DNA from 2 places in the Microbacterium ginsengiterrae genome. Region 2 is predicted to be linked to the other one. Evidence: riboswitches for the same ligand, from Rfam matches in the RefSeq annotation. Region 2 holds a riboswitch; the other holds the start of a gene.

Region 1 (4,407 bases), 950 kb from region 2:
CCGTGGTCGGTGGGGACGGTGGCGTCCGCGCGCAGGCTCACCCGGCGACGGCCCGCCCGCGAGGACACGACAGGACCGTCGAGCGGATCGATGGTGTTGAGGTGCGCGATGAGCTGCTCGATCGTGATGACGGGCACGCCGTCGCGCTTGCCGAGCTCCTTGAGCCCGGGGAGGCGCATCATGCTGCCGTCCTCCGCGACCACCTCGGCGATCGCCCCGACGGGACGCAGGCCTGCGAGCTTCATGAGGTCGACCGCCGCTTCGGTGTGCCCGCTGCGCTCTCGCACGCCGCCGTCGACGGCGCGCAGGGGGAGGACGTGCCCGGGGCGGATGATGCTCGTCGGCGTCGACTCCGGGTCGGCGAGGACGTTGAGGGTGCGCGCGCGGTCGGACGCGCTGATGCCGGTGGTGACGCCGACCGCGGCATCCACGCTCACGGTGTACGCCGTCGAGCGGGCGTCCTCGTTGGCCTCGACCATCGGCGGGAGGTTCAGCGAGTCGGCGAGGTCGGCCGGCATCGGGGCGCAGATGAAGCCGGACGACCACCGCACCGTCCAGGCGACCCACTCGGGACTTGCGAGTTCCGCGGAGAGGATGACGTCGCCCTCGTTCTCGCGGTTCTCGTCGTCGGCCACGATGACCGGGCGACCGGCCCGCAGCGACTCGAGTGCTTCTTCGATGGTGGAAAGGCTCATCGTGAGCCTCCTTCCGAGACAGCCCGGAACGCCAGGAGGCGCTCGACATGGCGGGCGAGGATGTCGGTTTCAAGATTGACGCGGTCGCCGACGGCGCGGCTGCCGAGGGTCGTGGCGGCGAGAGTCTCGGGGATGAGGGAGACCTCGAGCCATCCCTGGTCGGCCGAGGGCTCGCTCACGGCCGAGACGGTGAGGGAGGTTCCGTCGATGGAGATCGACCCCTTGTCGACGACGAGCGGCGCGAGGTCGGCGGGGATCGCGATGCGCAGGACAGACCACTGGTCTCCGGGGCGGACCTCGAGGACCTCGCCGACGCCGTCGACGTGACCCTGGACGATGTGACCGCCCAGGCGTGCGCCGACCGGCATCGCCTTCTCGATGTTCACGCGGGTGCCGACGGATGCCGTCGCCAGTGCCGACACGTCGAGGGTCTGCTTCATCACGTCGGCATCGAAGCTGTCCGAGGTCGACCCGACGACGGTCAGGCAGACGCCGGAGACGGAGATGGACTCGCCGTGCACGGCATCGCGTGCCGCCTTCGGTGCGCGGACGGTGAGCCGCCAGCCGTCACCGGATGGTGCGATGGTGGTGATCTCGCCGATCTCCTCGATGATTCCGGTGAACATCAACGGACTCCTTCACTGTGCGGTTCGGATGCGGTCGGGTGCGCGACCGCGAGCAGATCCGGGCCGAGCGGGATCCACTCGTCGATGACGAGGCGGCGTGCGGCGTCGATCGACGGCACACCGATGTCGGTGATGGCCAGGCGCGGCCCACCCAGCAGGACGGGCGCGACGTACGCGAGCACCCGATCGGCGAGCCCTGCGGCGATGAATGCACTGGCGAGCGTCGGCCCGCCCTCGACGAAGACCGTCTGGATGCCGCGGGCCTGCATGTCCGCGAGGACGGCCATGAGATCACGGGTGTCATAGAAGAGCGGCTCATGCGGATGGCGGCGGACGGCGGCCCCTGTCGGGGTCGCGCGTGCACCGATGACGACGGGGACGGGCTGGTGCGCATGCAGCGCGTCTCCGTCGCGGGCGGTGAGAGAGGGGTCGTCGGCGAGGACCGTGCCCGTTCCGACGACGATCGCGTCGGCTGCCGCGCGTCGACGGTGGACGTCCGCGCGCGCATCGGCCCCGGTGATCCACTGGCTGGACCCGTCGGCGGCTGCCGCGCGCCCGTCCAGGCTCTGCGCCCACTTGACGGTGACATGCGGGCGGCCGAGTCGCTGCGCGCTCAGCCAGTCCGCGATGAGTTCATGCGCGGCATCCGCGCGCTCGCCCGCGTCGACCTGGACGCCGGCGGCGCGAAGACGCGCTGCTCCGCCGCCGGACACCTCTCCCGGGTCGTCGAGCGCGTACACGACGCGGGAGATGCCCGCCTCGATGAGAGCGAGAGCGCAGGGGCCCGTGCGGCCAGTGTGGTTGCAGGGCTCCAGTGTGACGACGGCGGTGGCGCCCCGCGCGGCTCCTGGCGCCAGCGCGGACAGCGCGGCGACCTCGGCATGCGGGGTGCCTGCGCCCTGATGCCAGCCCTCGGCGATGATGTCTCCGGCAGGGGAGAGGATGACGGCGCCCACCTGCGGGTTCACGCCACGGGGGCCGCGAACGGCGAGCTCGAGCGCGCGATCCATCGCGCGGCGCTCCGCCTCGGTCACTGCCATCCGTCGTCCTTCGTCCAGGCTCCGGGGATGGCAGACGGCGCGTTGACGCGCATCGTGCTGCCTCCCTTCCGGACTAGCGAGATCTCTCTCGCATCACCGTCGGTCCCGGAATTCCACCGGATCGGCATCGCGGTTTCCCTCGACGCTCGCGGACTGTCACCGCCGGTTCGGATTCTCACCGACCCCGGAGCACGTTTGATGCTCAGTGTACTCAACGCATGCGCGCGCATTTCATTCCGTGTCGGGCACAGGGAGCGGGAGTGCTCCCTGTGGTGGTCACTTCAGCAGGCGGGAGAGGCGGCGGTCGGCGAGCGTCTTGCCCCCCGTCTGACACGTGGGGCAGTACTCCAGGGAGCGGTCGGCGAAGAACACGCTGCGGATGGTGTCGCCGCAGACCGGGCAGGCCTCTCCTCGGCGGGCGTGGACGCGGAATCCGGAGCGCTTGGCGTCTTTGAGGTCGATGGGCGGCTTTCCGGATGCCGCGGCCACGGCATCCGTGAGGATCATGCGCATGGCGTCGAACAGACGGTCGACGTCGTCGTCGTCGAGGTTCGCGGCGGTCGCGTACGGCGACATCTTCGCCGCGTGCAGGATCTCGTCGCTGTACGCGTTGCCGATGCCGGCGATGACGGACTGGTCCCGCAGGAGCCCCTTGATCTGCGTGCGGCGCCCCGCGAGCAGCCCGGCGAGCGTGTCGCGGGTGAACTCGGGCTCGAGCGGCTCCGGGCCGAGCCGGGCGATGCCAGGCACCTCTTGCGGGTCGCGCACGACGTAGACCGCCAGCGATTTCTTCGTGCCGGCCTCGGTGAGATCGAAGCCGCTGTCGTCGTCGAGCGCCACGCGAAGGGCGATGGGGGACTTGCCCGGCCGGATCAGCGTCGTCGGCAGCAGGTCGTACCAGCGCAACCATCCAGCCTTGGCGAGATGGAAGACGAGGTGGAGGTCGTCACCGCAGCTGAGCACGATGAACTTGCCCTGCCGTGATGCCCGGGTGATCGTCGCCCCGTGCAACGCGGTGTTCGGCGGGTCGTACGTCTTCAGCGCCGCGATCTCGCCGACGTTCGTCCGCGTGATCGCATGCCCGACGGCGCGCTCGCCGAGGAAGTCGACGAGCCCCTGTACCTCCGGCATCTCGGGCATGCGCCCATCCTGCCATCTGCCGCCGACATCGGGGAGGGTGGGTCAGCCGAGGTCGATCGGCCAGGCCACCGGTGCGCGTTCGTCGGAGGCCAGGAGTCCGCCCATCCAGCCGTCGTATCGGCCGTGCGCGTGTGTGAGGCCCTGCCTCGCCAGCCCTTCGTACCGGAATCCGAGTGCGCGTGCCGTGCGAGCGGAGGGGATGTTCCCGACCACTGCACGCCAGGTGATGCGGGCGAGCTCCAGCTCCGCGAACGCCCAGTCGATGGCGGCACGCGCAGCTTCGACCGTGAACCCGCGGCCGCGCGTGCCCGCTGTCGCCCAATAGCCGATCTCCGCGACACCGCCGTGCGGGTGCGGAGTGATGCGGTGCAGACCGACGACGCCGACCAGAACGTCGTCGCGGAAGACGCCCCAGACGGTCTCGCTGCCTTCGTCCCACCATTTCGCGGTGAGCTCGACGAAGCCCTCGGCGTCCTCACGCGAGTACGGGCTCGGCACCGTGGTCCAGCGGGGGATCTCGGGATCCTGGCATGCGGTGGTGATGGCATCCACGTCCTCGGCGCCGATGGCGCGGAGGACGAGACGTTCGGTGCGCAGGACGACGGGTTCCATGCGCCAAGGCTACTGAGGTGCGCGGGGAGCGAACGCCTCCATGACGCTGCCGCGGTGTCGGAGGTCGCGTCTAAGCTTGACGGGTGACTGTTCCGGGGATTCTGCGTGCCTTGGAAGAGGCGACTCTGTTCCGTGACGCCCTGACCTGGGCGCAGACCGACGGCGACATCGGTCTCGTCGACGGACTCGACGCGCCGACGATCGCCGGGCTCCTCGCCCAGCGCGCGCGGCAGGGGCATCCGGCATCCGCGCTGGTGATCGCACCGACAGGCCGCCGCGCCGAGTCGCTGGCCC
Region 2 (4,407 bases):
ATCGTCCGGTCCATGCCTGCGGTGTTCCGGGTGATCAGCGTCGTCGGGACGGTCGCGATGCTCTGGGTCGGCGGACATCTGCTGCTCGGGAACCTCGGTGAGGTCGGGCTGCACTTCTTCAGTGACATGCTGCACGGCACCCACGACCTCCTGGCTCCGCTGGGTGGGGTGATCGCCTGGGTCGGCGAGACGATCGTCGCCGCGATCGCCGGGCTTGCAGCGGGTCTCATCGTCGTGGGGGTCGTGCTGCTCATCGCGCGCCTGCTCGGCAAGAACCCGACGTTCAGCGAGGGCGGCGAGTCCCCGGTCGGCGCGCGCCACTGAAGGATGCTGGTGCGGGACTTCTTCTCCACAGGCGGAGCTCGTTGCCCACTTCCCCACCGTTCCTGAATCACCGCTGACCTGGGATTTGAATGTCTGTGGCCCCCTGTTGGATGGTGTCATGACATCACTCGCAGAGCAGCTCGAGAGTATCGATCGGCGTCTCGCCGACGTGCTCGGCGCGAGCGACGATGCGCGGGGCGAGGCCGATGCCGATCTGCTCGCGGCGGTGCAGGTCCTCGGTCGTATCCGCCGACGCCTCGACGGCGCCGTCTCCGCGGCTGCCGGCCGCGTCGCCGAGCGGGATCGCCCCCTCGAGCGCGCGGCCCGGTTCTCATCGCGGGCCGGATGCCGGGATGCCGTCGACCTGCTGCGGCGAGCGCTCCGGGTCGACGGGCATACGGCGCGCCGATACGCGACCGCCGGCGCGGCGATCCGGCAGGAGCTCGACGTCACCTCAGGAGGCCTGCTGCCGAGCGCATTCCCCGCGCTGGCGGGCGCGCTGGAGGACGGCGAGTTGTCGGTGGAAGGATTCCTCGCCTGCGCCGTGCCGTTGCAGAAGTCGGTGAGGATCGGTGCCGCCGACCGCCTCGCCGCCGACGCGCTGCTGGCACGGTTCGCGCGCGGTCTCGAGCTCGACGACACCATCGCAGACACCGACATCGCCAACCACCCCGACCTCGACGCGTCCGATGCTCGACCGGGCCCGGCGCCGACCACGGACGAGCTGTCAGGGGTGACGGCACACATCCTCGCCCGGATCGACCCCGACGGCGCAGAACCCGACGACCGCGCCGGCCTCCGCCGCCGCCATCTCACGATCGGTGCGCTGCGAGCGGGGACGGTCCCCGTGCGTGGCGAGTTGTTGCCCGAGGTGGCCGCCCAGCTCCAGAAGCTCATCGACAGCCTGACCAACCCACGGGTCGACAAGGAGAGCGGGCCCGGCGGTCTCGTGCACTTCCGCCCGTCCGAGCCCGGCATCTACGACGGCGTCGAGGCGGGCAAGGACGCCGACGGTGAGGCGCGCGCCGACGGGATCCCGTCGCACCGCGCAGAGGCTCCTCCGGCGGAGACAGCTGACCTGCGCAATCACGCGCAGCGGCGACACGATGCCCTGGCGACGGTGCTGACGATCGCCGCGGCCTCCGGCGACCTGCCCGCGCTCGGCGGCGCGGCTCCCACCCTCGTCGTCTCGGTCCGCGCAGACGATTTCGTTGGCCGCGCGGGGCGAGCCACGATCGACGGACCGGGGTACGACGTCCCTCTCGGCGTGGCCGACCACGCCGCCTGCGCAGGCCTCGTCCAGCGGGTGCTGTTCGACGAAGACGGAGCGATCGTCGCCATCGGTACGACGGGGCGCATCTTCAACGCCCATCAGCGTCGCGCCATCATCCTCCGCGACAAGAAATGCGTGATCCCGGGGTGTGAGATCCGCGCCGAATGGTGCGAGATCCACCACGTGCACGACCACGCGCTCGGCGGACCGACCCATACGAGCAACGGTGTACCTCTTTGCTGGCATCACCATCGCACGCTCGACACCGGTGCGTGGCAGATCCGCATGCGCGACGGGACGCCGCAGATCCGCGGACCGCACTGGTGGGACCCGTACGGCCTGTGGCGAGCACCTCATCATGACTACCGCGCCGTCGACACCGCGATCGATGCGGTGATCGGCGCCGCGCTCAGCGGGTAGAGTTCCCCCGAACACACATGTGCTCCGGGATCGGTGAAAGTCCGAACCGGCGGTGACAGTCCGCGACTCGCAGGCTTTCCGGTCTGCGATTGAACCGGTGGAATTCCGGTACCGACAGTCAGAGTCTGGATGGGAGAAGCACACAGGGGGAGATCATGGACGTCCTGCGATGGATCGTCGACGCCTTCAATTCGCAGTGGGTGCTGCCTGGCGGGCAGTCGCTGCTCGTCCGCGAGGTGGTCGGGAACGTCTTCGGTCTTGCCAGCGCGCTCGGAGGCATGCGCCGCAGGGTGTGGGCGTGGCCGGTGGGGATCGTCGGCAACCTGCTCCTGCTCACGGTCTTCCTCGGCTCGATCCTCAGCCCTGAGCACTCGTTGCCGAACCTGCTCGGTCAGGCCGGGCGTCAGGTGATGTTCATCGCGGTGGCGATCTACGGTTGGATCCGCTGGCGCCAGGCTGTCTCCGGCGCGGGCAGAGTGACGCCGCGCTGGGCCTCGGGTCGCGCGCGAATCGGACTCGTCCTCGTCCTCATCGTCGGAACCGTCGCCCTCACTCCGCTCTTCCGTCTGCTCGGCTCGTACGAACCGGTCTGGGCTGATGCATGGACGTTCGTCGGATCGCTGCTGGCCACGTACGGGATGGCGAAGGGCTGGACGGAGTTCTGGCTCATCTGGATCGCCGTCGACGTCGTCGGCGTGCCGCTGCTGTTCAGCGCCGGGTATTACGCCACCGGTTTCATGTACGTGTTCTACGGCGTCTTCACCGCGGTGGGCTTCGTCGTGTGGTGGCGGGCCCAGGCGGGCGCCAAACCTCAGATCGAGACCGTCATGCCCGACCCGCGCATAGGCGGGGGCGACGAGAATAGGGAGTGATGTTCGACAGCCCGCTCTCCGCCTCCGCCTACGACGTGCTCGGCGTCGACCCCGACGCGACCGCGGAGGAGATCAAGCGGGCGTTCCGGTTGCGGTTGCGGCAGACCCACCCGGATGCCGGGGGCGACGCCGGTGCGTTCATCCAGGTGCAGCGGGCATGGGAGCTCATCGGCACAGCGGAGGCGCGCGTCGCGTACGACCGCGGCCACGGATTCGCGACGGCGTCGAGCACCGAGACGTCCGAGCAGGACTGGAGCGTCTGGCGCGCACCGACCGCGCGCGCGGACAGCCGGCCCAAGGCGCGCGCGTACGGGCATCCGGGAGGATGGCGGCGCGAACGCTTCCTCACCCTGATGCGGGAATGGGCCGGTCACGGTGTCGAGGTCCCCGACCCCTACGATCCTGCGCTCGTGCGCTCGGCGCCCCTCGAGATCCGGCGCCTCCTCGCCGACGCCCTCGCCGAAGAGGCCACCGCGGCGACCGTCTCCGACCTCGGGATGGGGTTCACGGTGTGGCACGACGTCGCGGCCGGTCCCGGCGCCGGCGAGAAGCTCGACCACGTCATCCTCAGCCCGTCCGGTCTGTACGGCGTGATGTCCGAGGACTTCGCCGAGCTCGCGCGCTTCCGCCGCGGGGAGATCATCGGCAGGAACGTCGACGGACTCGCCCCGGTGGCGACCCTGCTCGCCCGCATGCGGGCGATCGCGCGCGCCGCGAAGGTCCGGTTCGGCGGTGCGATCATCGTGCTGCCTGATGATGACCTCGATCAGGCCGTGACACCGCTCGGCAAGGTCCGGGGAGTCCCCGTCGTCGTCGTGCGTCGCAGCGCGCTGAGCATGGTGCTGCGGCAGGGCGTGCCCGGTGCGCGCGACATCGGCGGGAACGAGCTGTTCGACGTGCGCACGCGGCTGCAGCAGACCGTCCGCTTCGTCTGAGGCCCCGCCTCACGCGGCGCGCATCACGTCATGCGGCGCGCATCACCACGCGGCGCGCATCACCTGTCGCCGGAGCGGAACAGCCCTCTGAGCATGAAGAACACCACGATGGCGACGACCAGGACGATCGCCAGCTTCGCGATGAACCAGAGCACGGAGAAGAGCACGCTGACCAGCCACCACGCGATGACGACCGCGAGGATGACGCCGAGGATGGTCCAGAGGGAGTTCTTGGTCATGACCCCAGCTTAGGGAGCGCCTCCCGTGGCGCGGAGCCTCTTGCGTGGATCAGGCGCAGCTGCAAGGCGGGCGATGCTGCACGGCGCGCATGGGACGGTCGGTTAGCATTTCAGGCATGACGCACTCCGATCAGGTCGACGACGTCCCCATCGGCGGAGAGGTCATCCGACTCGGACAGTTCCTGAAGTACGCGGGTCTGCTCGACTCCGGCGGTGACGCCAAGGAGATGATCATCGACGGTTATGTCCAGGTCAACGGCGATATCGAGCGGCGTCGTGGCCGCCAACTCCGCGACGGCGACCTCGTCACGGTCGACGGTCGCACGGTGCGCGTGCGCCCCTGA

Evidence for each region. A riboswitch is a leader RNA that binds a small molecule or an ion and turns the genes downstream of it on or off. The one in region 2 is predicted to bind FMN.
Region 1: linked by a shared signal. The riboswitch ahead of ribD (bifunctional diaminohydroxyphosphoribosylaminopyrimidine deaminase/5-amino-6-(5-phosphoribosylamino)uracil reductase RibD) and the one ahead of pnuC (nicotinamide riboside transporter PnuC) in region 2 are both predicted to bind FMN.

Annotation. Positions count from the first base shown of each region.
Region 1 covers NZ_JACHMU010000001.1:2,134,449-2,138,855, forward strand. The annotation lists gene ribA (GTP cyclohydrolase II) at 1-695, opposite strand, end outside; gene HD600_RS10380 (riboflavin synthase) at 692-1,321, opposite strand; gene ribD (bifunctional diaminohydroxyphosphoribosylaminopyrimidine deaminase/5-amino-6-(5-phosphoribosylamino)uracil reductase RibD) at 1,321-2,361, opposite strand; FMN riboswitch at 2,412-2,558, opposite strand; gene HD600_RS10390 (Fpg/Nei family DNA glycosylase) at 2,638-3,501, opposite strand; gene HD600_RS10395 (GNAT family N-acetyltransferase) at 3,544-4,113, opposite strand; gene mfd (transcription-repair coupling factor) at 4,197-4,407, shown strand, end outside.
Region 2 covers NZ_JACHMU010000001.1:1,181,703-1,186,109, forward strand. The annotation lists gene HD600_RS05895 (DUF808 family protein) at 1-324, shown strand, start outside; gene HD600_RS05900 (HNH endonuclease signature motif containing protein) at 443-2,017, shown strand; FMN riboswitch at 2,033-2,163, shown strand; gene pnuC (nicotinamide riboside transporter PnuC) at 2,173-2,889, shown strand; gene HD600_RS05910 (J domain-containing protein) at 2,889-3,824, shown strand; gene HD600_RS05915 (hypothetical protein) at 3,884-4,063, opposite strand; gene HD600_RS05920 (RNA-binding S4 domain-containing protein) at 4,180-4,407, shown strand.